DNA from 2 places in the Brochothrix campestris genome. Region 1 is predicted to be linked to the other one. Evidence: riboswitches for the same ligand, from Rfam matches in the RefSeq annotation. Region 1 holds a riboswitch; the other holds the start of a gene.
What was found. A riboswitch is a leader RNA that binds a small molecule or an ion and turns the genes downstream of it on or off. The one in region 1 is predicted to bind thiamine pyrophosphate.

Region 1 (16,282 bases):
AGTGTGGAATCAGAACCTACGGCACTAGGTGCCACCACATCACAACTCAGCTTACGCGGAAAGCGGATTTGCCTACTTTCCTGCCTAATTGCTTGTACATGCATATCCATCAGCATGCGTTCGTATCCTACTGCGTCCCCCCATCGCTCAAACATTAATGACTGGTACAGAAATATCAATCTGTTGTCCATCGCCTACGCCTATCGGCCTCAGCTTAGGTCCCGACTAACCCTGGGCGGACGAGCCTTCCCCAGGAAACCTTAGATATTCGGTGGACGGGATTCTCACCCGTCTTTCGCTACTCATACCGGCATTCTCACTTCTAAACACTCCACCAGTCCTCACGGTCTGACTTCGCTGTCTTTAGAACGCTCTCCTACCACGAACATCATAGATGTTCATCCACAGTTTCGGTAATACGTTTAGCCCCGGTACATTTTCGGCGCGGTGTCACTCGACTAGTGAGCTATTACGCACTCTTTAAATGGTGGCTGCTTCTGAGCCAACATCCTAGTTGTCTAAGCAATACTACATCCTTTTCCACTTAACGTATATTTAGGGACCTTAACTGGTGGTCTGGGCTGTTTCCCTCTCGACAATGGATCTTATCACTCACTGTCTGACTCCCGAGTATAAGTCGATGGCATTCGGAGTTTATCTGAATTCAGTAACCCTAGATGGGCCCCTAGTTCAAACAGTGCTCTACCTCCACGACTCTCTACCTCGAGGCTAGCCCTAAAGCTATTTCGGAGAGAACCAGCTATCTCCAGGTTCGATTGGAATTTCTCCGCTACCCACACCTCATCCCCGCAATTTTCAACTTACGTGGGTTCGGACCTCCAGTAAGTTTTACCTTACCTTCATCCTGGACATGGGTAGATCACCTGGTTTCGGGTCTACGCCTACTAACTAATTCGCCCTATTCAGACTCGCTTTCGCTGCGGCTCCGTCTTCTCGACTTAACCTTGCTAGTAAACGTAACTCGCCGGTTCATTCTACAAAAGGCACGCTATCACCCATTAACGGGCTTTAACTACTTGTAGGCACACGGTTTCAGGAACTATTTCACTCCCCTTCCGGGGTTCTTTTCACCTTTCCCTCACGGTACTGGTACACTATCGGTCACTAGGGAGTATTTAGCCTTACGGGATGGTCCCCGTGGATTCCGACGGAATTTCTCGTGTTCCGCCGTACTCAGGATACATTCTGGAGAGAAGCGCTTTTCGTTTACGGGACTGTTACCCTCTTTGGTTAACCTTTCCAGGTTACTCAACTAAACGCTTCCTTTGTAACTCCGTGTAGAATGTCCTACAACCCCAAAGAGCAAGCTCTTTGGTTTGGGCTGTTTCCGTTTCGCTCGCCGCTACTCAGGAAATCGATTTTTCTTTCTCTTCCTGCAGGTAATAAGATGTTTCAGTTCCCTGCGTCTGCCGTCAAACAACCTATGTATTCAGTTGTAGACACTATGCGATCAAGCATAGTAGGTTTCCCCATTCGGAAATCTCTGGATCAAAGCTTACGTACAGCTCCCCAAAGCATATCGGTGTTAGTCCCGTCCTTCATCGGCTCCTAGTGCCAAGGCATTCACCGTGCGCCCTTTCTAACTTAACCTTCAGATTTGTGTTCGTTGTTAAACAACTACTAACGCCTCTTTACTAATCACCTTACGGCTTTTAGTTCGACATAATGAACATATGTCTGGTTGGTCGTGCGATACGACCTGATGATTATAAATCACCTAAAATGAGTCTCGGTTGTTACTTGGTCTTTCTATTTCATATCAATTAGTATTCAGTTTTCAAAGAACAAACATAAATGAGAAGATTGACTTCTCAAAACTAAACGAACAAGCAGATGTCATACAACAATTAATGTAACTTATCACACCCGAAGGTGTGTTCCTATTCCTTAGAAAGGAGGTGATCCAGCCGCACCTTCCGATACGGCTACCTTGTTACGACTTCACCCCAATTATCTATCCCACCTTAGACGGCTAGCTCCCGAAGGTTACCAAACCGGCTTTGGGTGTTACAAACTCTCGTGGTGTGACGGGCGGTGTGTACAAGGCCCGGGAACGTATTCACCGTAGCATGCTGATCTACGATTACTAGCGATTCCGGCTTCATGCAGGCGAGTTGCAGCCTGCAATCCGAACTGAGAATAATTTTATGGGATTGGCTCCACCTCGCGGCTTCGCGACCCTTTGTATTATCCATTGTAGCACGTGTGTAGCCCAGGTCATAAGGGGCATGATGATTTGACGTCATCCCCACCTTCCTCCGGCTTACACCGGCAGTCACTTTAGAGTGCCCAACTTAATGCTGGCAACTAAAATCAAGGGTTGCGCTCGTTGCGGGACTTAACCCAACATCTCACGACACGAGCTGACGACAACCATGCACCACCTGTCACTTTGTCCCCGAAGGGAAAGTTCTGTCTCCAGAATGGTCAAAGGATGTCAAGACCTGGTAAGGTTCTTCGCGTTGCTTCGAATTAAACCACATGCTCCACCGCTTGTGCGGGCCCCCGTCAATTCCTTTGAGTTTCAACCTTGCGGTCGTACTCCCCAGGCGGAGTGCTTAATGCGTTAACTGCAGCACTAAGGGGCGGAAACCCCCTAACACTTAGCACTCATCGTTTACGGCGTGGACTACCAGGGTATCTAATCCTGTTTGCTCCCCACGCTTTCGCGCCTCAGCGTCAGTAACAGACCAGAGAGCCGCCTTCGCCACTGGTGTTCCTCCAAATATCTACGCATTTCACCGCTACACTTGGAATTCCACTCTCCTCTTCTGTCCTCAAGTCTTCCAGTTTCCAATGACCCTCCCCGGTTGAGCCGGGGGCTTTCACATCAGACTTAAAAGACCGCCTGCGCGCGCTTTACGCCCAATAATTCCGGACAACGCTTGCCACCTACGTATTACCGCGGCTGCTGGCACGTAGTTAGCCGTGGCTTTCTGGTTAGATACCGTCAAGGGGTGAACAGTTACTCTCACCCTTGTTCTTCTCTAACAACAGAGCTTTACGACCCGAAGGCCTTCTTCGCTCACGCGGCGTTGCTCGGTCAGACTTTCGTCCATTGCCGAAGATTCCCTACTGCTGCCTCCCGTAGGAGTTTGGGCCGTGTCTCAGTCCCAATGTGGCCGATCACCCTCTCAGGTCGGCTATGGATCGTCGCCTTGGTAAGCCATTACCTTACCAACTAGCTAATCCAGCGCGGGTCCATCTCACAGTGACAGCCGAAACCGTCTTTCACTTGAACATCTTATGATGTTCAGCACATTCGGTATTAGCATCGATTTCTCGATGTTATCCCCAGCTGTGAGGCAGGTTACCCACGTGTTACTCACCCGTCCGCCACTAACTTCAAAGGAGCAAGCTCCTTATCCGTTCGTTCGACTTGCATGTATTAGGCACGCCGCCAGCGTTCGTCCTGAGCCAGGATCAAACTCTCGTTAAAAAGTAACGGTGTTTAAACCGTCAAATGATCCTTAACTAGTTCGCTAGCTAAAAATTTATTACTTGTTGTCGTTACGAAATTAATTGGTTAAACTCCTAAGAGTTTAAGCATATAACATCTTTTTGTTCGTTCAGTTTTCAAAGGTCAATCGTTGACTTAACAACTTAATAATCATACCATGATGAGTGATTAATGTCAAGCACTAATCTCATAGTAGATTGCTTGGCAACGTCCTACTCTCACAGGGGGAAACCCCCAACTACCATCGGCGCTAAAGAGCTTAACTACTGTGTTCGGGATGGGAACAGGTGTATCCTCTTTGCTATCGTCACCAAACAGATAAATATGTCTGGATAATTATGAAATTATCATGAAAGTTTGCACTCTCAAAACTGAATACTAATTGATTTTTTTCGAAAGGTAACAACCCATCGTCATTTTCGCTTTTAAAACTTAATAAGGTTAAGTCCTCGACCTATTAGTATTCGTCCGCTCCGTACATCGCTGCACTTCCACTCCGAACCTATCAACCTGATCGTCTCTCAGGGGTCTTACTCACATAAAGTGATGGGAAATCTCATCTCGAGGGGGGCTTCACGCTTAGATGCTTTCAGCGTTTATCCCTTCCACACATAGCTACCCAGCGATGCTCCTGGCGGAACAACTGGTACACCAGCGGTGTGTCCATCCCGGTCCTCTCGTACTAAGGACAGCTCCTCTCAAATTTCCTGCGCCCGCGACGGATAGGGACCGAACTGTCTCACGACGTTCTGAACCCAGCTCGCGTACCGCTTTAATGGGCGAACAGCCCAACCCTTGGGACCGACTACAGCCCCAGGATGCGATGAGCCGACATCGAGGTGCCAAACCTCCCCGTCGATGTGGACTCTTGGGGGAGATAAGCCTGTTATCCCCGGGGTAGCTTTTATCCGTTGAGCGATGGCCCTTCCATGCGGAACCACCGGATCACTAAGCCCGACTTTCGTCCCTGTTCGACTTGTAGGTCTCACAGTCAAGCTCCCTTGTGCCTTTACACTCTGCGAATGATTTCCAACCATTCTGAGGGAACCTTTGGGCGCCTCCGTTACTCTTTAGGAGGCGACCGCCCCAGTCAAACTGCCCATCTGACACTGTCTCCCACCCCGATAAGGGGTGCGGGTTAGAATGGTCATGTCACAAGGGTAGTATCCCACCAACGCCTCATCCGAAGCTAGCGCTCCGGAGTCCAAGGCTCCTACCTATCCTGTACAAGTGACACAAACATTCAATATCAGATTGCAGTAAAGCTCCACGGGGTCTTTCCGTCCTGTCGCGGGTAACCTGCATCTTCACAGGTACTATAATTTCACCGAGTCTCTTGTTGAGACAGTGCCCAAATCGTTACACCTTTCGTGCGGGTCGGAACTTACCCGACAAGGAATTTCGCTACCTTAGGACCGTTATAGTTACGGCCGCCGTTTACTGGGGCTTCAATTCGCACCTTCGCTTGCGCTAAGCACTCCTCTTAACCTTCCAGCACCGGGCAGGTGTCAGCCCATATACTTCATCTTACGATTTTGCATAGACCTGTGTTTTTGGTAAACAGTCGCTTGGGCCTATTCACTGCGGCTCTCTCAGGCTTTCACCTTAATAGAGCACCCCTTCTCCCGAAGTTACGGGGTCATTTTGCCGAGTTCCTTAACAAGAGTTCTCTCGCTCACCTTAGGATTCTCTCCTCATCTACCTGTGTCGGATTGCGGTACGGGCAGTCATTAACTAACTAGAGGCTTTTCTTGGCAGTGTGGAATCAGAACCTACGGCACTAGGTGCCACCACATCACAACTCAGCTTACGCGGAAAGCGGATTTGCCTACTTTCCTGCCTAATTGCTTGTACATGCATATCCATCAGCATGCGTTCGTATCCTACTGCGTCCCCCCATCGCTCAAACATTAATGACTGGTACAGAAATATCAATCTGTTGTCCATCGCCTACGCCTATCGGCCTCAGCTTAGGTCCCGACTAACCCTGGGCGGACGAGCCTTCCCCAGGAAACCTTAGATATTCGGTGGACGGGATTCTCACCCGTCTTTCGCTACTCATACCGGCATTCTCACTTCTAAACACTCCACCAGTCCTCACGGTCTGACTTCGCTGTCTTTAGAACGCTCTCCTACCACGAACATCATAGATGTTCATCCACAGTTTCGGTAATACGTTTAGCCCCGGTACATTTTCGGCGCGGTGTCACTCGACTAGTGAGCTATTACGCACTCTTTAAATGGTGGCTGCTTCTGAGCCAACATCCTAGTTGTCTAAGCAATACTACATCCTTTTCCACTTAACGTATATTTAGGGACCTTAACTGGTGGTCTGGGCTGTTTCCCTCTCGACAATGGATCTTATCACTCACTGTCTGACTCCCGAGTATAAGTCGATGGCATTCGGAGTTTATCTGAATTCAGTAACCCTAGATGGGCCCCTAGTTCAAACAGTGCTCTACCTCCACGACTCTCTACCTCGAGGCTAGCCCTAAAGCTATTTCGGAGAGAACCAGCTATCTCCAGGTTCGATTGGAATTTCTCCGCTACCCACACCTCATCCCCGCAATTTTCAACTTACGTGGGTTCGGACCTCCAGTAAGTTTTACCTTACCTTCATCCTGGACATGGGTAGATCACCTGGTTTCGGGTCTACGCCTACTAACTAATTCGCCCTATTCAGACTCGCTTTCGCTGCGGCTCCGTCTTCTCGACTTAACCTTGCTAGTAAACGTAACTCGCCGGTTCATTCTACAAAAGGCACGCTATCACCCATTAACGGGCTTTAACTACTTGTAGGCACACGGTTTCAGGAACTATTTCACTCCCCTTCCGGGGTTCTTTTCACCTTTCCCTCACGGTACTGGTACACTATCGGTCACTAGGGAGTATTTAGCCTTACGGGATGGTCCCCGTGGATTCCGACGGAATTTCTCGTGTTCCGCCGTACTCAGGATACATTCTGGAGAGAAGCGCTTTTCGTTTACGGGACTGTTACCCTCTTTGGTTAACCTTTCCAGGTTACTCAACTAAACGCTTCCTTTGTAACTCCGTGTAGAATGTCCTACAACCCCAAAGAGCAAGCTCTTTGGTTTGGGCTGTTTCCGTTTCGCTCGCCGCTACTCAGGAAATCGATTTTTCTTTCTCTTCCTGCAGGTAATAAGATGTTTCAGTTCCCTGCGTCTGCCGTCAAACAACCTATGTATTCAGTTGTAGACACTATGCGATCAAGCATAGTAGGTTTCCCCATTCGGAAATCTCTGGATCAAAGCTTACGTACAGCTCCCCAAAGCATATCGGTGTTAGTCCCGTCCTTCATCGGCTCCTAGTGCCAAGGCATTCACCGTGCGCCCTTTCTAACTTAACCTTCAGATTTGTGTTCGTTGTTAAACAACTACTAACGCCTCTTTACTAATCACCTTACGGTTTTTAGTTCGACATAATGAACATATGTCTGGTTGGTCGTGCGATACGACCTGATGATTATAAATCACCTAAAATGAGTCTCGGTTGTTACTTGGTCTTTCTATTTCATATCAATTAGTATTCAGTTTTCAAAGAACAAACATAAATGAGAAGATTGACTTCTCAAAACTAAACGAACAAGCAGATGTCATACAACAATTAATGTAACTTGTCACACCCGAAGGTGTGTTCCTATTCCTTAGAAAGGAGGTGATCCAGCCGCACCTTCCGATACGGCTACCTTGTTACGACTTCACCCCAATTATCTATCCCACCTTAGACGGCTAGCTCCCGAAGGTTACCAAACCGGCTTTGGGTGTTACAAACTCTCGTGGTGTGACGGGCGGTGTGTACAAGGCCCGGGAACGTATTCACCGTAGCATGCTGATCTACGATTACTAGCGATTCCGGCTTCATGCAGGCGAGTTGCAGCCTGCAATCCGAACTGAGAATAATTTTATGGGATTGGCTCCACCTCGCGGCTTCGCGACCCTTTGTATTATCCATTGTAGCACGTGTGTAGCCCAGGTCATAAGGGGCATGATGATTTGACGTCATCCCCACCTTCCTCCGGCTTACACCGGCAGTCACTTTAGAGTGCCCAACTTAATGCTGGCAACTAAAATCAAGGGTTGCGCTCGTTGCGGGACTTAACCCAACATCTCACGACACGAGCTGACGACAACCATGCACCACCTGTCACTTTGTCCCCGAAGGGAAAGTTCTGTCTCCAGAATGGTCAAAGGATGTCAAGACCTGGTAAGGTTCTTCGCGTTGCTTCGAATTAAACCACATGCTCCACCGCTTGTGCGGGCCCCCGTCAATTCCTTTGAGTTTCAACCTTGCGGTCGTACTCCCCAGGCGGAGTGCTTAATGCGTTAACTGCAGCACTAAGGGGCGGAAACCCCCTAACACTTAGCACTCATCGTTTACGGCGTGGACTACCAGGGTATCTAATCCTGTTTGCTCCCCACGCTTTCGCGCCTCAGCGTCAGTAACAGACCAGAGAGCCGCCTTCGCCACTGGTGTTCCTCCAAATATCTACGCATTTCACCGCTACACTTGGAATTCCACTCTCCTCTTCTGTCCTCAAGTCTTCCAGTTTCCAATGACCCTCCCCGGTTGAGCCGGGGGCTTTCACATCAGACTTAAAAGACCGCCTGCGCGCGCTTTACGCCCAATAATTCCGGACAACGCTTGCCACCTACGTATTACCGCGGCTGCTGGCACGTAGTTAGCCGTGGCTTTCTGGTTAGATACCGTCAAGGGGTGAACAGTTACTCTCACCCTTGTTCTTCTCTAACAACAGAGCTTTACGACCCGAAGGCCTTCTTCGCTCACGCGGCGTTGCTCGGTCAGACTTTCGTCCATTGCCGAAGATTCCCTACTGCTGCCTCCCGTAGGAGTTTGGGCCGTGTCTCAGTCCCAATGTGGCCGATCACCCTCTCAGGTCGGCTATGGATCGTCGCCTTGGTAAGCCATTACCTTACCAACTAGCTAATCCAGCGCGGGTCCATCTCACAGTGACAGCCGAAACCGTCTTTCACTTGAACATCTTATGATGTTCAGCACATTCGGTATTAGCATCGATTTCTCGATGTTATCCCCAGCTGTGAGGCAGGTTACCCACGTGTTACTCACCCGTCCGCCACTAACTTCAAAGGAGCAAGCTCCTTATCCGTTCGTTCGACTTGCATGTATTAGGCACGCCGCCAGCGTTCGTCCTGAGCCAGGATCAAACTCTCGTTAAAAAGTAACGGTGTTTAAACCGTCAAATGATCCTTAACTAGTTCGCTAGCTAAAAATTTATTACTTGTTGTCGTTACGAAATTAATTGGTTAAACTCCTAAGAGTTTAAGCATATAACATCTTTTTGTTCGTTCAGTTTTCAAAGGTCAATCGTTATCAACTCCCGCTGACAACTTTTTAATTATATCGCATCTTCTAATCAAAGTCAACAACTTTCTAAAACACTTTAGTTTGTTCAGAAAAGTTTTTCTCTAATGCAACTTAATCAGTATAGCATGTTAACCTCATACGTGTCAAGGTGTTTTCAACATTTAGTTGTTACTCTTTTCACATTCGATTGCCTACTTTTCTGTTCGATGCAACTTTTATATAATATAACATTTTAGCTATCAAGTCAATACTTTTCAACTATTTATTAGAAAGATTTCACCTTACTAAAATTTATCGCCTTCATTTATCTTTCACTTTGTTTGCTTCTAACTAATTGATTTCACAAAAAGAGTCTTTAAAGTGAGTGTGCTGATGGCACTCGACTCCGAGAAGGTGAAGCGACAGCGTTTGTGTTCAACCTCACACCATACAGGTGTTTCAACTTACACCGAAGATAGAACACAACACCCTCTCATGCACATACTTAGGCCTTCATTAGTTTAACCCGCATTTGTTGAGGCATTCGCATCATTACGATTACACTGATAACCGCCTTAATCAAATCTCCCGGAATAAAGACTACATTCGATAACAGTGCCGTTTTTAAAGAGAGCCCCGTATGCCAATGCAATCCAATGGAGCCACAGAGATCGATAATAAAAACCCCTCCGAAAAGCGTTAGGAGTAACAAACGTATGAAATTTACTTTGGATGATAATCTATCACGCCCGTAGCCAATCACAGTAACAGCGATAAGGTAGCCAATCACATAACCACCAGTTGGACCATAGAAAACTGCAACTCCACCACTCCCACCACTAAGCACAGGCAACCCTATACTTACCATTATTAATAGAAGCAATACTGTAATCGTTCCTTTTTTTTGCCCTAACAATAATCCAGTTAAAAAAATCCCCATATTTTGCATCACTATCGGAACAGGGATTACTCCAATGGCAATTGGTGGGACATAACCTAAAACAATTAGTACAGCTAACATAATACCTATATATGCTATGGCCTGTGTTTTCATCGCTCACTCTCCTCTTTTACTATCTTCTTAGTTTATCGACCTCACCCAACAATGTCAACTTTTTTTGATAACAGTTAACATAAAAGGTGTTTGCATCACCCTTTTTTATATGTTATATTTTAGGCAACTTATATCCATCCACTAGGGGTGCTATTTTTAGCTGAGATAGACATTCGTCTAATCCCTTTGAACCTGATTTGGTTAATACCAGCGTAGGAAAGTGGAAACGTCGATTATCTCGCTGTGAGTTCATACTCTCACACCTTCGTTTCGCTTACCGCCTTGTATTTGGCTGCTGTAAGCGGGCTTTTTTTGCCTTAATTTAAGAAAAGAGGAGATTAATCGATGAAAACGCAACAACTCACATTAAAAGATATTTTAGTCGCTATCGTTATCGCACTCGTCTTCGGCCTTCTTTATAAAGTTGGTAATGTTCCTTATGATTTATTAAAACCATTTGGCTTACAGCTAGAGCAAGTCATTTACGGTTTTTGGTTCATGGCTGGCCCCTTTGCAATGCTCGTCATCCGTAAACCCGGTGTCGCCTTAATTGCCGAAGCTGCTGCAGCCTTAATCGAAACCTTCTTCGCTGGTGGTTTAGGGATGCAAAGTTTCGTTTACGGTATTGGTCAAGGGATAGCCTGTGAATTAATCTTCATAGCGACTCGTTACAATCGTTTCACAATGGATACCACCATCATTGCGGGCCTACTTGCTTGCTTGGCGTCCTTTTTAATCGATTGGCCCTACGGCTATTTAGCTGTACAACCATGGGCCTTACTCTTAATTTTTATCTTCCGTGTAGTCGGTACTATTCTGATTGCCGGTTGTTTAAGTTTTTACTTAGCCAAAACGATGGAAAAAACCGGGGTCGCTCAGTTAGTACGACCGATTACAAAGGATGATTACGATGCCCTCGACTAATTATGGCGTTAAAAACCTCCGACTGCTCTTTCCTGGCATGTCTCAACCTTTTTTAAAACAACTTGATTTCAGCTATACGTCTGGTGAGAAAATTCTGATTCTTGGACCAAGTGGCGCCGGAAAATCAACCTTACTCGAAGTGTTAGCCGGGGTTATTCCTGATATCATCACCATCCCAACAAAATGGGACTGGTCCAACACACCTTCAAATACCGCTTACTTTTTTCAAGACCCTGATTCACAATTCAACATGCCCTACACAGATGAAGAAATTGCCTTTGTGTTAGAAAATCAGCAACGCCCTTCAGCCGAAATGCCAGAACGGATTCGCCACTTTTTAAAGTTAGCCAACGTGACCGCACCGTTTCATACACCAATTAACAACTTATCTGGCGGGATGAAGCAACGTTTACAACTGGCTAGTTTGCTCGCGCTCGAAAGTGACTTTTACTATCTAGACGAACCGACAGCAATGCTTGACCCCGCTGCCACTCGTTATTTTTGGCAACAACTAAAACACGTGACCAGTGAGAAAACGCTGCTAATCGTTGAACATAAGATTACCGAAGTCATTGATTTTGTTTCACGCGTTGTCATTATCGATGCTGATGGTAAAATCGTCGCCGACGGACCAACCGAACACGTATTAACAGCCCATCGGTCTTTTTTAGAAGCTGCCGGTATTTGGCACCCGAACAGTTGGGATCAGGCGCCTGCCTTTAAGAGAATCACACTCACCCAAACGACACCTCTGCTCAACATTAACAACCTAACCGTCAAACGAAAAAAACAAGCAGTTGTCTCACTAGAGCAACTGACAATCAACTCCGGCGACTGGTTATGTGTCACCGGAGAGAATGGTTCTGGTAAATCAACCTTGCTTGAAGGCATCCGTGGTTTGTTAAAAACAAGTGGTCACCTTACTTTTTCAGAAGGTTCGCAAGATGACTGCGGTTTTGTCTTCCAAAATCCGAATTACCAATTTATTTGTGATACAGTTGAGAGTGAGCTAGCCTATGGGCTGCAGTTTACCCAGTTAAGTGCTACAGAGCAAAATGAGCGTTTGGGGCTTTTTTTACAGTCCTTTAACCTCACTACAAAAAAAGATTTGCACCCGTTAGCGTTATCGATGGGGCAAAAACGTCGGTTGAGCGTGGCCTGTAGTCTCATTACACAACCAACACTGTTATTGCTCGATGAACCGACTTTCGGCCAAGATGCCCGTAATACGTTTCGTCTGATTGAACATTTAGAAGAATGGCGCCAGGCTGGGATGGCCATTCTCATGATTACGCATGAACCAGAAATCATTAACCGTTATGCCACTGCTGTGCTCGAAGTAACAGATGGCATCGCGACTTTAAAGGAGGCGACCTCCGATGCTTAAGCCTACGTCCTTTTTCGAACGGGTCAACCCCGCCTTGAAATTTTTAATTTTCTTCACCATTACGATTTCAACACTTTTCATTCATTCACTTACAACACTTGGCGCATTGGTCGGTTGTGCATTGTTACTTTATTTACTCTTTTCACCGATGAAATGGCGTTGGCGCCTTAGCTTACTACTGCCCTTTTTGCTGCTGTCGTTTACAAGTGGTATTACAGTCATGCTCTTCGGACTCGGTGATGATGTCTTATTCCAGTTTTGGTGGTGGCGGATTTCGAGTGAAAGCCTGCTGAACGGGAGTATTATTATGCTTCGGACCTTGTATTTTTCATTGCTCGGTCTATCCTTTGCAACAACGACAAATCCCGTCCTCTTTTTTTATGCCCTGATGCAACAATTTCGCGTACCGACGTTTATTGCTTATAGCTTTCTAACCGTTTTTAGATTACTGCCGATTATGCTGGAAGAGTTTACGATTTTAACAAAAGCAATGCGTGTACGGGGCATGCATAAACAGCATGGCTTAGCCGGACTCGTTGCTAAATTGAAGCGTTACAGCATCACGATGCTCTCACAATCGATTCGACGCGCGTTTAAAATATCAGTCGCGATGTCTGCCAAGAAATTTAAAAAAGGACCACGTTCCTTCTATTACATAACAACTTATTCGCGCAACGATTTTTACTACGTACTCCTTTGGCTTGTTGTTATCGGCAGTTGTCTCTTTTTAACCTAACTAAAAGAACGTCTTCGCTATCGAAAGGTCGATAAGGAAGACGTTCTTTTATTTTAATGCCTTAATTGCTGCACGTGTCTCTTGCAACGCTGCTTGGGTATGTTGGACATCCATTGCCGCATAGACATAAAATAAGGCATCGATAATAAACAATTGGGCCGTTCGCGAACTTGTTGCTGCACTGCGCAAAAAGGCTTCCGGCGCATGCGAGGTTTGCAAAACATAATCGCTCGCACGGTTTAACGTATTGCTGCCAAAGCCCGTTAAAGACACCGTTGTAATACCCTTTTCAATGGCACGATCGCGTAGCTTGATTACCTCTGGTGTTTCACCGCTGTATGAAACGCCTAAAAACAAGGCCGGTGTTTGGGCAGTCGCCATCATCGTCGCCATCAAATGAATGTCTTGGACAGCATGCACATGTTTCCCCATCCGTAACCACTTTTGCATAAAGTCTTCTGCCACAAGCCAAGAAGCACCAATTCCATAGACAAACACTGTTTCGGCTTGCGTCAGTGCTGTCGCAATGGCTTGCAACTGTGCGACATCAATGAGAGCCAATGTATCTTCCACCGTTTGCATCGTATTCGCTTTCAATTTCTCAATCAAAATAGCAGCGGGCTCATCTGCGACAATATCAAAATAACCCGTCATTTTGGCTTGCGCCCCTTCTGCCGATAGCGCCAACTTCAGCTCAGGTACACCTTTCAATCCCATTGATTTACAAAAACGCACGACTGATGCTGGACTCGTCTGCGACTCTTTCGCGATTTCTTGGGTTGATAACTGCATCAATGCACTTCCTTGATCCAAGACAAGTTGCGCGACTTGTTGCTCAACCTTCGATAAATTACTAATGTTCATTGCAATTCGCTGACTGATGATACCTTTCATTCCAATCCCTCCGTTCAACAACTCCTGCGCTTATTTTATCATTTTACAGCGCTAAAAGCGAAAGCGGTACCCGGACGATTAAGAAATCGTAACAATGAGTGCTCCCCTGTAATTACCTGCCCCAATACGTTCACTCGCGAATCTGCTTGCAAATCGGTTAACATAATTTGAACTTCACCTTCATAACGTAAATACGCCGCATTATCAATTGTGATACAGCCACGTAAACGCTCATTTGTCTGTTCGGCCGCAATCGGATGATAGCGTTGCGCTAAACGCACACGACTATCCGCTGCCCGAATCACATCCCGCGCCACATCCCGACGCACATGAAACACATCATCGAGCCATGCAAAGTCGCTTTGATTATCGACATGTAACAACAGGAGCTGATCGGTAAACCATCGTTCAAACTGTGCCATCGTGGCTGACTGCAACGATAAATCACCCACCAATACCGTATCAATACCACAGTCACGTAAATCAAGGTATTGGGCAAGGGGATGAAGGTCACGGTGTTCTTCCAACGTCGGTAAACCGGCATATATCGGCCCCCGTTGTTTACCATCACCATGAATAAATGCGCCCGTTTCAATCGCATAACTTTTAATAAAGGCCGTATGTTTTATAAACGCCTCACGTTCCAAGCCGGTTTCTGGACGTGGGTAATAATTGTACCAAGCCGCTAACCGATTCATGTGCGCATGGTTGTTCATCAAGTCATTCATATCCGCCGCAGTTAATGTACTCGCATTTAAAATAATCTGCCATTCTTCGGTCATGGCCGCAATGTCTGCCATTGAAATTCCATCATCAATCCTCAAACCGGTAAAACCAAACGCTTTTAAGCGATTCAAGGTAAACTGTTCAAACGTCATCGGTGAGACATCGGCAATCCATTGCACCTGATGCGCTTTTAAACAGGCGCCAATTTCAAGCAACACCGCTTGGAGGTCCGCTGGTTTTTCTTCAGGCATCTGCAATGAAGTAAACGCATAACGACTCCCCGTTTGTGCCATCCGTTCAATTAATCGCTTGTTTTCGGCTACCGTTTGTTCTGTTAATGAAATTAAAAAACCTAACATCTTTTCTCCTCCTTTAAAAAAACGTAGACCTGTTAAGTCTACGTTTTCATTTATACACTGTTGGACGCTCTAACAAGCCTTACGTCCCGTTTATTCCGTTTCGGCCGCGACTGCTTTCGTCGCTTCTTTTGGTACACCAAAGATGTAGGTTAATATCATCCCGCCAGCATAAGCTGCAAGTAAACCATACACATAGATGAGCCATTTTCCGTCATGAATGAGGGGAATGAGCGCGACACCCGATGGTCCAATGGCAATCGCACCAACATTACCGAAGGCACCAATGACAGCGCCACCAATCCCACCACCTAAACAAGCGGTAATGAACGGACGACCTAATGGTAATGTCACACCATAAATGAGCGGTTCACCAATTCCTAAAATTCCAACTGGCAACGCACCTTTAATGATGTTTGTAAACGGTTTGTTTTTGCGACATTTAACCCATAAAGCAATCGCTGCACCGACTTGGCCAGCACCTGCCATTGCGATAATCGGCAATAACGTTGTCATATGCACTTGATTAATCATTTCAATATGAATTGGGGTTAACACTTGATGTAAGCCAAACATTACCATCGGTAAAAAGAGGACAGCTAGTAAGAAACCAGAAATTGCACCTCCGGTACCGATCACCCAGTTAATCGCTGTTAACATCCCATCTGAGACGTAACCTGCGGCGGGCATAATTAAAAAGATTGTTGCTAAACCCGTAACTAACAGAGCAATCGTTGGTGTCACAATAATATCAATCGCATTCGGCACAAAGGTACGCAAGCCTTTTTCCACGATTGAAAGCAGATAAACCGCAATAATAACGCCGATAATGCCACCTTGATTCGAAAGCAATGCTTCATGCGTGAAAATATTTTGAATCGTTTGGTCGGGTGTCACACCATTAAGTAAGATGACACCACCGATGACACCACCGAGCGGTAAGGTTGCACCAAATTGTTTCGCCGCATTAATACCGACATAGATATTCAAGAAGGCAAACAGCGCGTTTTTAATGACATTCAGCACTAGTACAATTTCAGACCATTGACTACCATCTAACTTACCTGCCACAATCATGTTGGCTATTATCGCACCAACACCCGCAATTAAGCCCGCACCAACAAAGGCCGGAATGAGGGGAATAAAAACACCCGAGATTGTCGCTAAGAAGCGTTTCATCGCTCCGTTGCCACCTTTTTTATACTTCGCTTTATTGGCCGATGCAATCGCTTCGACTTGTTCACGGTTTGAACCACTCACTTTTGTTGCTTGGGCTGTTTTAATTTCAGCACCGAGTTCAACACCAGTCATGTCGGTCATCGCCTTCGCCACCTTGTTAACTGTTCCGGGACCGACGATAATCTGAATCGTGTCTTCTTCA
Region 2 (16,282 bases), 160 kb from region 1:
CTGTGGGTTTATATTAAATTAATTATCTAGCTCTATCTCATTTGAATCTGTTGAAATGAGTTATTTACCAAACTGAGTATGATTATTACCAATACTAATTAGGTGTAATCAAGCGTAAATCAATTAATTTTTTATTAGTGAAATGTCTCTTACTTATACTTGTACCGAGTACTGACATTCGTATGATTCTTGGTATTCCTTAACACCTAAGGCTTGTAATTCTGCGTTTTTTTGACTCTTTTTGTACTCTTCAATTGTAGTTATAGTTGGAAGGCATAGAGCTGACTCAAGTTGAATTTCATCTACCTGTAAGACTTCCTTTCTTTTATCTCGACTATGTCTATAGCTTGTAACGAATTGATTGATAAGAGTGTGTTTAGTATTGATAACTCTGCTCCAATTTGATGTTTCTTTATCTGCATATTGACAGAGTCGCCAGAACTCTTGAATGTCATTTTCTATGATGAATGCTCGTATTTCTTTTAAAATCTCATTCATCTCTGTTTTTGTTGGCTTCAGTAGTTCTTCAATATCAAGACCGTTATAAGACTCAATCTCTTGTTGGTCATATTGATATTTTTCTTTATCTGATTTATTACTATGAGTAAAGTGAACAACTGAACCAACGAGTGAAACACAGACTTGAGGATTTGGAGCACGTAGTTTACCAGTTAGTTTAAGCATTTGCTGATAAGACTTCAGTAGAGAAAATTTGATAACTACATGATAATGTGGTTTTAGAATACAACCATTAACATCTACATCTTTATCATGTAGTGGACTATGTGCCCAAGGGACACCAGTCTCTGTTAATATCTCTTTCCAGTTTTCTGGTGCACTATCTAGATAAATGATAAGTGTCCAATTTCTTGCTCTAAGACCTGCATTCTTCTTTTTGTTATGCATCATTATTGCCTCTTTTCTTTAAATTTTTTATAACTCAAGTCCTTACTACACATTAATTTCTCTTTAAAAGGGCGTCGATTGCTTTAAGGGCTTGGTTTCTTATTAGGAAACCAGTGTTAATCCCTTGATACACTCGACTTTTCACATTAAAAACGGTGGAATCCTTTGAGAGAGTTAAGGTGTAGCGGGTTTCAGAGACGTTCAAAATTTTTTAGGGGGTCGTAGTTTCATAAGGCATCAAAGAATGTTATTAAAAACTGCGACTAGCCCCAAATACCCCACTAGAGAGCATTTCTAATTGACTTCGACTTCAATGCCTTTAAAAATCATCTAGACGTCACCTTGAAGCTTGTATAGCTTTTACTTAGTACTAGTTGTACATTTTCCTTAAACAAGAACTTATGAAGAAAAATCATACAACTTGTACTCATCTGTTGAGCGGTTCTACTCAGTGGCTATCACCTCCTTAAATGGTTAACTATGCTTTGTTAACTTGTATAAATGTTACTGTTTCTTTAGTACTTCTATAGTATTCAAAACATCTAAATAAATGTCAAAAAAAGTTTAATCCCTACAAATCAACATCTGATGCTTTTTAGAGCACCTAGCTATGTCGTATTTCTATCTATCCTAAAGCATCCAGCTCTCATTAAAATTTTTCTGACTATGTATCTAACTGTTTACTAAATTACATCTGACTGCTGTATCTAGGCTTACCATCTTTATACCTCGAAAAGGTATCAGGAGTAATACGTCTGTTCTACAGTAGGACTTGATGGGGTCTATCTAGCTTTGGGCAGGGTAATGCGTAGCCTGTTAGCTTTATTACTCTATCTATTAGGTATAATGTAGCTTGAATTATCTATGGGAAATATAGAAAGTTATATTTGAGGGTTAGCCTTGTGGTTTAACTTAGTTTTGCAGGAAGTAAGGTTGATTTGGTCATTTCAGTTATGGTTCACATTGGATGTTGGGTTTATGATGAGATAGGACTGACCGATTATTTATTTGTACGATTATCTAGGCATCTGAACTCGAAATAAGTTGTAAATGAGAGTTATCATTTACAGTTTATTATGCAAATCAGTTTAGCTAGATGGTCAAAAGCAGACATCTATTTTGCAATCAGTTTATCTATATTATGAAAAGCTTATTTATGCTTTAGAATCAGCATAGCTAAGATATAGAAAAGTAGTTCTAATTGCAAGAATAATCTAAGGTGCTAAAATTACACTATTAATAGAAGAAAGTGGTATTTAATTTGATGAGTTGTAAGAGACTTAGAGGTGATAAGAAGCTTTGCGATAGCAAATAAGGCATGTTGGGTTTGGGTTCTTGTTGTTTGTCTGAAATTCATCTTGTGGAAGTTGAAAGATGAATTGTTCTGACTGCGAATAATGCCACTATCTTAGTGAGGGCACACACTTTTTTTCTCCCTGTACCTGTTTCGGTATGAATTTCCAAAAAAATGTGTGTGGGGGGTGGTGAAAATTCATCCTTGGCAAGATGAAAAATCAAAGTTAAATTTCATATTGCCTAATGTGAGTATGAAAAAACGCTCTAGCTGATTTAGCAAGAAGGAGTTACTTTTCACGTTAAGAGGGGGGCACAGGCTCCAGTACCCTAAGAGATCGGTTCTCGTTCTAAATTTGGATTAGTTGCTTTAGAACGGAAGGGAAGAAAGAACGAGTTACAAATAAAGGCTTAAAATGCCAAATAAGAAATCAAAGGACATCATTAAGAGGTTGTTTAAGAAGTGGTTTGAGTTATTAGTTACTATTTAGTCTGATAGGTCTTTAACAACAAGTGAAGAAAATCCATTGAAATACAATCGTGAGCTTTGAGGTACAAGAAAGGGAATATACCTTTAGAAAGAGTTGATTCTGTCTTGATTCAAAAACTATTTGAGGGTGGAACTATCTACTTAATCATGACAACTGACCTTTTTGAGACAGAAAGATAGAGGATATATAAACATCTAATCAAAATATTCAACCATCTAGCCTAATTTCACTAGACAAGCGTTTGAATAAATGCTATACTTTGTTAGTAATCAATACAAGTAGAGATATATTGAAAGAGATAGTGCGAATGTGTTCTTGCTATTAATTTCTATATGTAACCAAATAGTTTCCTGAAAGACTAAGTTGTAATCAATTCTAATTGGTTATGGATGACTTAAGTCTTATTTAATTTTATGTAAGAATATCAAATCGGGTCTCTGGCTGAAACTCAAAATCCTGTGACCGCAAGGTCGTGTCGGTTCGACCCCGACCGCCGGTATACTTAGAACCCCAACACTTTTCGGAGTGTGAGAGGGTTCTTTTTTTGCGTATAAAAAGAATTGATAGACCATTTCCACTCAGAGATGATTCACTTAACTCAGTTAAGTGAATCGGATTCGATATTATCAATTTTTCAAATTATAGAACCAAACATCTGTATTCGTTATAATAAAGGTGTAGAATAGTTGGTTGGTTTGTTTGCATGAACTAGTTTTCTATATAATACAACGAATATTGGATAGGCTACACTAAGTTAGACAGAATAAATGAGGGCTTGTAAACTAAGACTACTAATAAAAAGGAGTGTGCTACTATGCCACGTCAACGTCGAACATTTACGCCTGAATTTAAACTGCAAATGGTGAAGCTTTATGAAAATGGAAAGTCACGTGCTGATATTGCTCGTGAATATGATTTAACCCCTTCGGGATTAGATAAATGGATTAAAAATCCTCAAGCTACTGGCTCGTTCGCAGCTAAAGATAATCGAACAGAAGATGAAATAGAACTAGATAAATTACGTAAAGAAAATCAGCGGTTACTAATGGAGAATGATATTTTAAAGCAAGCGGCGCTGATCATGGGACGAAAATAAATGTGATTCGTAATAACGCTCACCTTTATTCGGTATCAGCAATGTGTGCCGTCCTCGAGATTAAAAGGAGCACCTATTATTATCATATAAATTTAGATGCCACTTCGCAGCGAAAAACAGAGGACATCGCACTTTTAAAAGAAATTGAACGGATTTTCAAAGAAAGCCGTAATAATTAGGGTACGCGTAAAATCAAAAGAGAATTATTAAAGTTAGCTGAACCTAAACATGTATCAAGACGCCGAATTAGCCGCATAATGCATTCGTTAGGTTTAGTTTCAAACGACACTGTGGCTCAATTTAAACCGCAAAAATCACGTTCGAATGAGGCACTTATAAGAAACGAGTTAAAACGTGCGTTCATTCAAGAAAAAGAATTAGCTGTCGTTGTAAGTGATTTAACATACGTTCGTGTCGGTGGAAAGTGGCATTATGTATGTTTATTTGTAGACCTTTTCAATCGTGAAATTATTGGACATAGTGTAGGAGAAAACAAGACTGCAAGTCTTGTCTATGAAGCATTAGCAAGCATTTCTGCAAATTTAAATGACATACAGCTGTTTCACACGGATCGAGGGAAAGAATTTGATAATCGGTTGATTGATGAAGCGCTTGAAACATTTAATATTCAACGTTCACTAAGTATGAAGGGTTGTCCTAACGATAACGCTGTAGCGGAAGCAACATTCAAAGTGTTTAAAACAGAATTCGCAAACCAAGCTCACTTTTCCAATCTTAATCAGCTGGAACTTGAATTAAATGATTACGTTCATTGGTTTAATAACATCCGTATTCATGGAACATTGGGTTATTTAACGCCTACCGAATTTAAATTACAGCCCTTATAATTTTTGTTCAATTTACTGTTGCCATTCCAAAGCAACAGTGTTAAAACAATGGTATCTCTATCTTATAATAATCTAATGATATAAAATTAAAACCACCAATCTAAATTTAGATTGGTGGTTTTAATTTATTTATATATAGCTTTATTATACGTTTTTTTAGTAGTGTAATAATTTTTATTATACTTTTTATTAGCTCCACACGGATTAGTAACAGTTACTGTTTTAGTAGTTTTATATGCATCACCATATATTGCTGGGCGCGACCACTTTTTAGCAGAAGCAGAAATAAATGTCCCTGAACCTGGAGCGGCAACAGATGCAGATACACTAACACCAAAACCACTTAATCCAACTGAATAATTTGAATTTTTAGTACTAAAATAATACCCATTAACTTTATCCCATTTTTTAAATCCTGGATGGTTAGATATGAACTTATTATTTTTTATTTTTTCTGTTTTTATCGTCTTATAACTATATCTTAGCGCACATCCACTTCTAAGAGTCGGTGCATTTTCTTTCAAAATATTCCCTTCAGAATCTGTAACGAAATTATCCGGTAAATCTGAAAATTCACTTACCAAATAACCTTCGTTGTTATAGTATTCATTTACTAATTGTGGTTCGAATTTAACTTCAGGTTCATTGGCATCCGCAGATACGACACTAAAAATAGAAAATAACATTACTAAAGATAAAACAAGACTTGCAATTCTTTTTTTCATAATTTATCCTCCTAAAATATTAATTATATGTTTACTATGATAGCGCATACATATATAATTAGTTATAGTATAAACGGAACGGTTATACATTGCAACATCATGTTTAAAAGATGTTGCTAAACTATATTGGGAGGAATTAATGTGAAGAAAACAATAGTTTTAGCAATTATTTTAGTTATATTTTTAATAGGATGTTCTAAAGGAAGAGTACTAGAAGTAGGAGTAGAAGATAGTAACGGCATTAAATTTGATGAAAAAAACAAACTAACTAAAGAAGAAGATATACAAAAGTTATTGAAAATTATTGAAAATAGTAAAGTTTCAAGCAAAAAAGTAAAAACAGCGCCAGATTATATAATTCATATTAGCAACCTGGAAGAAAGTACCCTTGAAACAGTTATGTCAATATGGTTTGATGGAGATTTTTTAATTGTTAGCAACTCTAAAGATACAAAAAACAAAAAAATAAATTCTGAAGATACAAAAACATTGAAAAATCTACTCCATTTGAAAGTGACTAAAAAAAGCAATGCCATAACTGACTACGATAATAGTATAGATAAACTAAAGACAGAAAAAAGAATTACTGAAATTAATGCAAATTCATTCATTGATTCCATCAATAAAAAAAGGGATGGGTATTATTATATCGGACGAAATGACTGCGAGTATTGTCAAGAATTCCTTCCGAAATTATCAAAACACATGGGAACTGAAAGTATCAATTTTTCTTATTTAGATAGCAATAAACAAAAAGAATTACAAAATGAAAATTTCGAAAAGATAATAGATACTTTGAAGTTGGAAACTGTACCTGCGTTATTTAAGATATCCAACGGTAAAATAACAACATATGATACTGATAAAGACCAATTGAAATCTTTTATAAACTGACCGTATTACATAAGTTATCTGAAGTTCGAAAAAGTTGCTGGACACGAAAAATAAATCACGAACTCAGATGCTTAAGAAATTCACATATAATTGAACCATTTTTATAAATATGCAGATTAACTTCTCATAATGGCTAATTAGGTTAACTAAACCATGTCTGAGAAACCCATTCTAACAGCCTTTAGAACACACATGCCCACAATCACCCATACACGTCTTATACATCGCTGTCACAGCAACGTTTTCAAATGAAAAACTGATCACCGTTTCGTATAATTCCTGTATGACACGTGATCGTTCTTAAATCACAAAAAAACACAGCCGTCTCTCACGAGATGACTGTGTTTCTTTATAATCATATAGCTTAACTTGCGACAGTTTAAGCTCTTTTATTTTAACATATCCTTACTCTTTTGTTTCATTTCAACGTTTTGTAACATATGTCACAAAAAAAACAGCCAAATGTCACAAGATTCACAACGTGTAAATGTTGTTAAATCAACGTTTTGACCCTCTATTTTGTTCGCTTGGTCGCATTGGTTCTGTTGCAAAGTTTTAAGTGACACAAGCTCTTTCTCTCTATTATGATTGATTAAGCTGGAAGTCCTAATAATTCCTTAATTTCAAGACAGACGGAAAAGCCGAAGAGATTACCTTCTTTTCGGCCCTTTTTATATAGTGCATGAATGGTTTCTATCCCTTTGATCGTATTAGCAGTCGTCCTTAAACTCTGATACAATCTATTCCGCCTTTTTATGAAGCGATGATCTTGTTCAATCAAATTATTCAGGTATTTAACGGTCCGATGCTCGGTTTTTAGATAGAATCCTTTCTCTTTTAATTTTTTTAGAGCACTATAAAGAGAGGGAGCTTTATCCGTGACAATCACCTTTGGTTCTCCAAATTGCTTACTTAAACGTTTGAAAAAAGCATAAGCAGCCTGTGTATCTCGTTTTTTTCGTAACCAAATATCTAAAGTAGTGCCTTCGGCATCAATCGCACGGTAAAGATAATGCCATTCCCCTTTGATTTTGATGTATGTTTCATCCATTTTCCAAGAGTAACAGGCTGTTTTATTCTTTCTTTTCCATATTTGATAAATGATAGGACCATACTCTTGTACCCATCGATAAATGGTGGTGTGAGAAACTTCAATACCACGATCAGAAAGGAGTTCTTGTACATCACGATAACTTAAATGATAGCGAAGATAATAACCAACAGCCACAATAATCACGTCTTTTTGAAATTGTTTCCCTTTAAAATGGTTCATTTTCGTTCCTCCAAGTTTATTTTTCTATTATTATACCTTATTTGAAGGATCGTTTAAAACTTTGCAACAGAACCGAAAAAAGAATGTATATACGTGATATAAGAGCTATCTATGACCGATGCAAAAATGAAAAATACAACTAAGGAGCTGTTAATTATGACAACAATAAAGTAGGGCTTGAATGTTCCCAAAGCGGTGTTGGGAATGTTTATGATAATTTTGAGTATTGTACTTGTTTTAGGTAAGCTTGTTAAAATTCATTCACTCTGATACACTAAAACTAATTAAATGCATTTGCAGGGGGACACATTGGTGTTGAAAAGGTTAAACCTGACCCTTAGAACCTGACCGTTAATACGGACGTAGGGAGCAAAGTACATAAGAATGATAAATTTGTACTTACTTAGGCTCTGCGTATTTTTACGTGGAGCCTTTCTTTTTGCAAATACTTTAATTGCGGGGGGACACTTCGGTGTTGAGAAGGTTAAAACCTGACCCTTAGAACCTGACAGTTAACACTGACGTAGGGAGCAATTAGTGGTGTAATCTACCCTTTTTTGGCGTCTCTATTTTAGAGGCGCCTTTTTGCGCTTACGTCCACCATTTAAAGGAGGACTATGTATGGAGTTTTGTGAAAAGGTAAGGAAGGAAATGAACGTTTATTTTGAGGCGAGTTTTGACCATCCATTTGTACAAGGGATTGCAGATGGCACATTACCATTAGAAAAGTTTAAGTTTTATATGCTTCAGGATGCTTATTATTTGAAGCATTATACAAAAGTATTAGCACTTGCAGCAGCAAAAGCAACAAATGATGAAGACGTTCAGTATTTTTTAGAAACAGCCAAATTTATACACGAGGCTGAATTAGAATTGCATCGTAAAACGTTTAAGGATTTAGGGGTAACGGCTGAGGAAATGGAACAATTTGAGGTAGCACCAGCTGCCTATAATTATGTCAGTCATATGTATCAATCTGTTTTTACAGGAGATGTAGCAGAAGCATTCGCAGCCATTTTGCCTTGTCCATGGCTATACCAAGAAATTGGGCAAAAACTAAAATACGCATCGCCAGATATTCCATTATATGCAGAGTGGATTGCTGTATATGGCTCAGATGAAATGAAAGATACGATTGACCAGCAAAAAAAGATGATGAATCGATTCGCATCGGAGCAGTCACTGAAAGAAACAGTATTAGAAGCACATTTTAAGAAGAGTTGTTATTATGAGTGGCAGTTTTGGGAAATGGCTTGGACGAAACAAGATTGGATTGAGGGGGTGTATCATAATGAGCCTGCAAAAAATTAATCAACAAAAACCGCTTGTCCATTGCATCACGAACTATGTCGTCGCAAATTTTACAGCCAATGGTCTACTCGCAGTTGGGGCATCTCCTGTTATGGCGGATGCACAAGAAGAAGTAATGGAAATGGCAAGTAAGGCAAATAGCGTATTACTAAATATTGGGACATTAAATGAACAGACGATTTCTTCGATGCGACTATCTGGTCAAAGTGCCAATAAGCATCAAGTACCCGTTGTATTTGATCCTGTTGGTGCAGGGGCAACAGCTTATCGTACAAAAACTACGCTTGATTTACTCCAACAAATTCAAATGCAATTAATCCGTTGTAATGTAGGAGAACTCGCAGCAATTGCTGGTGTGGAATGGGTATCAAAAGGTGTAGATAGTGGGCATGGCGCCATGGATGTGAAACAAACAGCCATGTATATTGCACAAAAATACCGTTGTTTCGTCATCGTAACAGGTGAGAAAGATGTATTAACAGATGGTGTACAAGTATGTGAAATTGCTGGTGGTCATGAAAAAATCACAAAAATGACAGGTACAGGTTGTCTGCTGAGTGCGATTTGTGCAGCTTTACTGGCAAGTAGTACAGAGCCATTAACAGATTTGGAACAGGTGTTAATTGAATATAAAAAAATAAGCGAATGGGCTTTCGGAGCGATTGGCACGATGCAAGAAAATGTGCTGAACTATTTAGAATTAGTTGCGGAGGGAAGCATATGATTGCATGTACAATAGCAGGTTCAGATAGCGGTGGCGGTGCTGGGATTCAAGCCGATTTAAAAACATTTCAGGAATTAGGTGTGTTTGGCACATCGGTCATTACCGCATTGACTGCACAAAATACGCTAGGTGTGCATGGGATTTCGCCTATAACATCATCGTTTGTACAGAGACAGTTACAAGCAATTCTTACTGATTTTGATGTGAAAGCAATCAAAACAGGTATGCTATTTGATGCAACAATCATTGAAGGTGTTGTCGATGTTTTAAAAAATACGTCTATTCCCTTAATTGTCGATCCTGTCATGATTGCAAAGGGAGGTGCCAATTTATTGCAACAACAGGCGGTTCGTGCGATGCAAGAGCAATTGATGCCGATTGCCTTTATGTGTACACCGAATATACCAGAGGCGGAAGTTTTGACGGGTAGAACGATTCGAACGCAACAAGATATTCAAGCAGCAGCAAATGATTTACTAGCGTTAGGTGTACAGTATGTTGTCATGAAGGGTGGACATCTTGAAGGACTACATGCGACAGATATACTATTTTGGAAAGGTGGGCAATTCAGTGTCGCGACACCTCGTATAGATACAAAGGATACGCACGGAACAGGTTGTACGTTTTCAGCTGCCATCACAGCGTTACTCGCAAAAGGATTCCCTTTACAAGAAGCCATCATCGAAGCGAAAAAGTTTATTCATTTAGCGATTAGTCACCCCTTACATATCGGAAAAGGGCATGGACCGACGAATCATTTTGCGTATAAACAAGTTCAAGGGAAATGCGAGGTAATGACACATGAACCGTAATGTATTGGGCGTTTATTTTATAATGGGGTCACAAAACAGTACGGAACCACTGGAAACGTTAGAAAAAGCGTTACAAGCAGGGATCACGTGTTTCCAATTGCGTGAAAAAGGCGAAGGGCGTTTAAAGGGTGCAGCTTATGAAAATTTTGCAATGGCTTGTCAGAAACTGTGTAAAGCCTATCATGTGCCTTTTATTGTGAATGATGACGTTGAATTGGCTTTGAAAATAGAGGCTGATGGAATTCATGTAGGGCAAGATGACACAGCCATTACTGAATTTCGGTCACTCGCTAAGGATAAAATTGTAGGCGTTTCTGTACACAATGAACAAGAGCTAGCTTTTGCTATACAACAAGGGGCTGATTATGTAGGAATCGGTCCAATTTATTCAACAAAATCAAAGTCTGACGCTAAACCACCTGCGGGACTAGATTTTTTAATTAGGGCAAGAAGGCAGTATTCGGATTTCCCGATTGTAGGAATTGGTGGCATTGATGAATCAAATGCTCGCCATGTTCGATTAAGTGGCGCAGATGGTGTAGCGGTGATTTCGGTAATTTGTGAAAGTCCAGATATTAAAAATACAATCAAAAATCTAGGTTAAAAGATGATTAAGAGAATCGATTAACAAATTATCTATATGCAAATAGAGGTGCTCTTAAGTAGCTCTATTTGCATATATGATATTAAGACAAAAGAAGTTGGATTAGTATGCTATGAAAGCTTATAAGATTTCTAGTAAACAATTAATACATACGATTACAGGCAAAATAAAATGGAGAAAATATTTTTAGTGATTATCTATTTATTACAAGTCAATAACGCAGCCAAAGCGCTGTTTGGGAATGTTTTTATTTTTAGAAAAGTAGTTGGTGGCCTACCGCATTTTGCGGTAGATCGCCAACTACTTTTTTGCTTTTGACCTGTCGGAAACCATGTGCGCTCCAGCACGTTTCCGGCTCGGGCGACTGCCCGACTAGCCCTCGGCAAAGCACACCTTTACGGACGTAAAGTATAGTGTGATATACTTTACATGGAAGTTGGGAACCGTAATCGCTGTAACCGCTGCACTATTTAGTACTATGAAAATAGGAGTGATGACACCATGAGTTATGTAGTCGTGCATATGCAAAAGATAAAATCACCCGCTTTAAAAGGCATGCAGTTTCACCACCCACGAGAACGAGAAAGCCGAACGAATTTTGATATTGATGAAACCCGTTCGCATGAAAATTATGATTTGGTCAACGAAGAACCGATTGACTTTAATAAACGAGTAAGTGAAATTATTGAATCGCAAAAGACAGGTTCGAGAAAGACAAGGAAAGATGGCGGTACTAGTCAATGAATTATTGGTGACGTCCGATTCCCCATTTTTTGAAAAGTTGTCTGAAGCGGAGCGTCAGAAATTTTTTGAGGAAATCTTGAACATTTTTGCGGAGCGCTATGGCAAACAAAATATAGCGTATGCGATGGTTCATGTGGACGAAAAAACACCACATATGCACGTTGGCATTGTGCCAATGCGTGATGGAAAGCTACAAGGTAAAAACGTCTTTAATCGTGCAGAATTATTGTGGATACAAGACCATTTTGCAGAAGAAATCAATAAGCATGGCTTTGACTTGCAGCGTGGCGAAAAAGGGCTGAACCGTCAACATATCGAAATGCAGATATTTAAAAAAATGACGATGGAACAGGAATTAAAAGAAATTGAATCGCAGCTGCTTGAAAAGCAAGGTGAGCTTTCGGGACTGGATGAAAAAATTAATGTGAAAGCTCAAATGAGCGAAGCAATTAGAGACATGAAATTTGATGTTAGTTCTCTTAATGTGAGAAAGCAAACGAAAAAATTTGACTAAGCAGCTTCAAGCTGCTCATAAAGAAATTCAATCATTGAAAGCAAAGAATCGGGATTTAGAAAGTGAAGTAACATGGTTAAAAGCGTTTGTAAGCGATTCTAGGACGTTTAAAACGTTTGTTGAGCTGATTAAAGACCGAGTAGAAGATAGTGAAGTAAAACGAATCGAGAATCGTGAAAATCCACCTAAGCGAAACCGTGGTATGGAACGATAATTAGTTCGCCATCTTTCCAGGCAATCTGATTATCGTGGAATAAAAAAATTTGTTTTTTAAATAAAAAAATTATTTTTTTTATGGTTTTAGGAACGATTTGAGCGTAGCGAAAATGAGTTCATTCTTTTACTTGATACATACCTAACTATTTCGGCACGGAATTGTTAGGTATGTGAGGTCTTTAAGCCTTGTCGCTCTAAGGCAAAAAAAAAAAGCGATTTGCATTTTCTAGCATACTGTTTTATACAACGTATATGTGAAAAATCAAAAAATCGAAACGCATCAGCGTTCCGAATGTTTTCATTTATTTTTAAATATAGAAGCAAAAACATATGCCACAGTTACAATGATTAAGTTGAATACAACTTCTTTTATAGTATAATTTCCTTTTATAAAATAGCTGAAAATAACAGTAAACACATATAAACACATCAATTTGTATATATCTTTATATTCAAACAAAAAAATCATCCCCTAAAGTTAATTGTTATTATTATAGTAACACAAAACTGTTTAAATTTTTTTAGCATTGTTAGAAACACCTGTATATAATCATACTAACTTTAACAAATACTCAAACTAAGGATTCGCGTTACATTTTTTCAGAACAACCATACTTTATAAATATACGGTGTAACTTCCCTTAAGTCGCATTATGTTAACCTTAACCGTGTCTGAGATTCCCTCTCTGACGCGGTTTTCTTTTTTTTTGCCTATCATCGCCCATACGTGCTTTATACACCCTTGTTCTAACCGGTTTTCTCTCGTCCCTAGGACGCACCTGTACGCATAAATCCTGTATGCCTTTTTCGAGGACAAACCAACCCTTTCCTCTTTTTTGAAGGTGATTTTTAACTCGATAAGAACGATCCTGTCTACTCCAAATCGAAAATTCACCGGACCCTCTACTTTGTGAAAATCGCCTGTTTCAAAAGAGGTTATGTCAATGTTATGGTTTCACTGTTAATTCGGCTGTTTCAAAGCTGTCAAACCTATGGCAGCGACTGTAAAACCGCCATACAAGGGCTGTAAAAGCTATGGCGATGACTGAAAAAGTGCCATAACGTGTATGGGGCTTTTATGGGGGGTTATGTATTTCCGCCATACACGTTATGTTTTTGTTATGGCAGGGGCTGTAAAAGTTATGTTTTTTCACAATGTTTTGATATCACTACAAAGCTAGGCACTGCCTAGCTTTCCAAAGGGTTGATAGCATTTCCCCTTAACCTGCTAAATTTGTAGCACACCCTTTTTCTGTAGAGTGACCCTCCTTTTTATAGTTCAACACCCCAACTCTTTTTCAAAAAGTCGGTCGAATTAGTGTGAGTTCCTACCTGCACAACGAGCAAAAAATGATACACTTAACTTACTAATTAGTCACACGAGGTGAAAACGATGAGCGAAAAAACCATAAAAGAATTAGCAGAAGAATTGAATGTCAGCAAACAAACAGTTCAATATCACATTAAGTTTTTGCCGACAAACTATACGACAAAAAACGACAAAAATATAATAATGATAAATGCAAAAGGACAAGCCTATATAAAAGGGAAAGTCAGAAAAAAGACCGACAAAAAGACTAACAAACAAATCGACAAAGAAACACCAAACTATACGACAAAAGAAAACGAGTATTTATACCTGGAGTTGGTCAAGTAGCTTTAGCTGCTACAGGTGCTATCGTTATTGGTGGTGTTACCATTGGTGCTGGACATTGGGCCTATCAAACGATCAAAAAACACTTTGCTAAAAAAGGGAAAGCGCCTGCTAAGAAAAATAAGAGTGCGAAAAGTACACCTGCTAAACTCTATAATACTGCCAAGAAAAAAGGGATTAAAGTTAAAAATAGACACACAACTATAAAGGTTACTAAGAAAACTAGGTCTTTACCTTCTAGAGTATCTAAATCTTATTCGTCTAAAGACCTTATAAAAAATGGTAAGGTTGATATACGAAGATATTACGGAAAAAATGGTAAAGCAGAAGTAGATATTCATTATACAAATCATGGTAACGCTAAAAAACACCCTAAAGTTCCACACCGTCATGGTTGGCATAATGTAAACGGAAAATGGACGAAAAAAAATACTTGGTATTAGTAACAGAAAGAAGGAAAAAGAATGGATCAAAACACATGGGAAAAATTCCAAGAAGCAATAGAAGAAGGTCAAGAAATAAGTTTTGATTACAAAAATGAAGAATGGTGGATTAGTAGAGTAGATGAGGAACGCAGTTTTTTATTGACACGTTCTTCAGATAGTTATACTCAATCTTTTACAACTGCCGAGGAGCTTTACAAAAAAGGAATTATTGATGGGGAAAAGTTTATAAACAGGGTTAAAGATTTTTGAACCTCTCATGACTGAAGTCACGAGAGGTTCAAATCTTTAGAACGTATAAAAATATGGACGGTGATATATATGTATAATAGTATGTTTATTTCAGCAATTATTTCTATGATTTTATGGATTTTAGTATCAAATAATCTCATGTCTGCTTCAAAAACGAAAAGTAAGGGTTTGGTATATACCTTGTTTTCAGCAAGTGTAATTTCAACAGTGTTTTTGCTTGTTTTTATTTTTAGAAAATTACAACTTTTTTAAATTTATGAATAGATTTAAGGTCTGTGTATATTTTATACACGGCCTTTTTTTAGGTGTATTTTTAAACGCAATCTATAACTTGTAAAAAAGATTGATACAGTGATAAACTCAAGGAACATAAAGTCTTTCAAAGCATGACTCGAAAAGGGAATTGTTTAGATAATTCTCCTATGGAAAGACAAACCTGCTGTTTGTCTTTTATTGATGATTTTAGAAGAACACTAAAATCATCTCTTTTTTGAGTGCGGTCATCTTTTTTATTTGCCTCTCTTTTTTAGTGAACAAAGCCGTTTACTGCTTCTGCTTATAGCCCCTCTCTCTTTAAACGAAAAGGGTAAAATGGATAGGCTACACTAAGTTAGACAGAATAAATGAGGGCTTGTAAACTAAGACTACTAATAAAAAGGAGTGTGCTACTATGCCACGTCAACGTCGAACATTTACGCCTGAATTTAAACTGCAAATGGTGAAGCTTTATGAAAATGGAAAGTCACGTGCTGATATTGCTCGTGAATATGATTTAACCCCTTCGGGATTAGATAAATGGATTAAAAATCCTCAAGCTACTGGCTCGTTCGCAGCTAAAGATAATCGAACAGAAGATGAAATAGAACTAGATAAATTACGTAAAGAAAATCAGCGGTTACTAATGGAGAATGATATTTTAAAGCAAGCGGCGCTGATCATGGGACGAAAATAAATGTGATTCGTAATAACGCTCACCTTTATTCGGTATCAGCAATGTGTGCCGTCCTCGAGATTAAAAGGAGCACCTATTATTATCATATAAATTTAGATGCCACTTCGCAGCGAAAAACAGAGGACATCGCATTTTCAAAAGAAATTGAACGGATTTTCAAAGAAAGCCGTAATAATTAGGGTACGCGTAAAATCAAAAGAGAATTATTAAAGTTAGCTGAACCTAAACATGTATCAAGACGCCGAATTAGCCGCATAATGCATTCGTTAGGTTTAGTTTCAAACTACACTGTGGCTCAATTTAAACCGCAAAAATCACGTTCGAATGAGGCACTTATAAGAAACGAGTTAAAACGTGCGTTCATTCAAGAAAAAGAATTAGCTGTCGTTGTAAGTGATTTAACATACGTTCGTGTCGGTGGAAAGTGGCATTATGTATGTTTATTTGTAGACCTTTTCAATCGTGAAATTATTGGACATAGTGTAGGAGAAAACAAGACTGCAAGTCTTGTCTATGAAGCATTAGCAAGC

Region 2: another riboswitch for thiamine pyrophosphate. It lies ahead of tenA (thiaminase II); the one in region 1 lies ahead of ACJYYY_RS00795 (ECF transporter S component).

What each region holds. Positions count from the first base shown of each region.
Region 1 covers NZ_CP175511.1:150,405-166,686, reverse strand. The annotation lists rRNA gene ACJYYY_RS00825 (23S ribosomal RNA) at 1-1,611, opposite strand, end outside; rRNA gene ACJYYY_RS00820 (16S ribosomal RNA) at 1,913-3,460, opposite strand; rRNA gene rrf (5S ribosomal RNA) at 3,681-3,796, opposite strand; rRNA gene ACJYYY_RS00810 (23S ribosomal RNA) at 3,919-6,848, opposite strand; rRNA gene ACJYYY_RS00805 (16S ribosomal RNA) at 7,150-8,697, opposite strand; gene ACJYYY_RS00800 (biotin transporter BioY) at 9,330-9,878, opposite strand; TPP riboswitch at 10,012-10,114, shown strand; gene ACJYYY_RS00795 (ECF transporter S component) at 10,224-10,802, shown strand; gene ACJYYY_RS00790 (ABC transporter ATP-binding protein) at 10,789-12,189, shown strand; gene ACJYYY_RS00785 (energy-coupling factor transporter transmembrane protein EcfT) at 12,182-12,925, shown strand; gene ACJYYY_RS00780 (MurR/RpiR family transcriptional regulator) at 12,974-13,819, opposite strand; gene ACJYYY_RS00775 (MupG family TIM beta-alpha barrel fold protein) at 13,858-14,904, opposite strand; gene ACJYYY_RS00770 (PTS transporter subunit EIIC) at 14,995-16,282, opposite strand, start outside.
Region 2 covers NZ_CP175511.1:313,514-329,795, forward strand. The annotation lists gene ACJYYY_RS01620 (replication protein) at 154-906, opposite strand; partial or broken gene ACJYYY_RS01625 (IS3 family transposase) at 3,505-4,634, shown strand; gene ACJYYY_RS01630 (hypothetical protein) at 4,760-5,359, opposite strand; gene ACJYYY_RS01635 (hypothetical protein) at 5,501-6,253, shown strand; gene ACJYYY_RS01640 (IS6 family transposase) at 6,846-7,526, opposite strand; TPP riboswitch at 7,815-7,912, shown strand; TPP riboswitch at 7,975-8,073, shown strand; gene tenA (thiaminase II) at 8,148-8,837, shown strand; gene thiM (hydroxyethylthiazole kinase) at 8,818-9,561, shown strand; gene thiD (bifunctional hydroxymethylpyrimidine kinase/phosphomethylpyrimidine kinase) at 9,558-10,373, shown strand; gene thiE (thiamine phosphate synthase) at 10,363-10,977, shown strand; partial or broken gene mobV (MobV family relaxase) at 11,479-12,184, shown strand; gene ACJYYY_RS01670 (hypothetical protein) at 12,228-12,449, shown strand; gene ACJYYY_RS01675 (winged helix-turn-helix domain-containing protein) at 13,845-14,108, shown strand; gene ACJYYY_RS01680 (hypothetical protein) at 14,570-14,800, shown strand; partial or broken gene ACJYYY_RS01685 (IS3 family transposase) at 15,471-16,282, shown strand, end outside.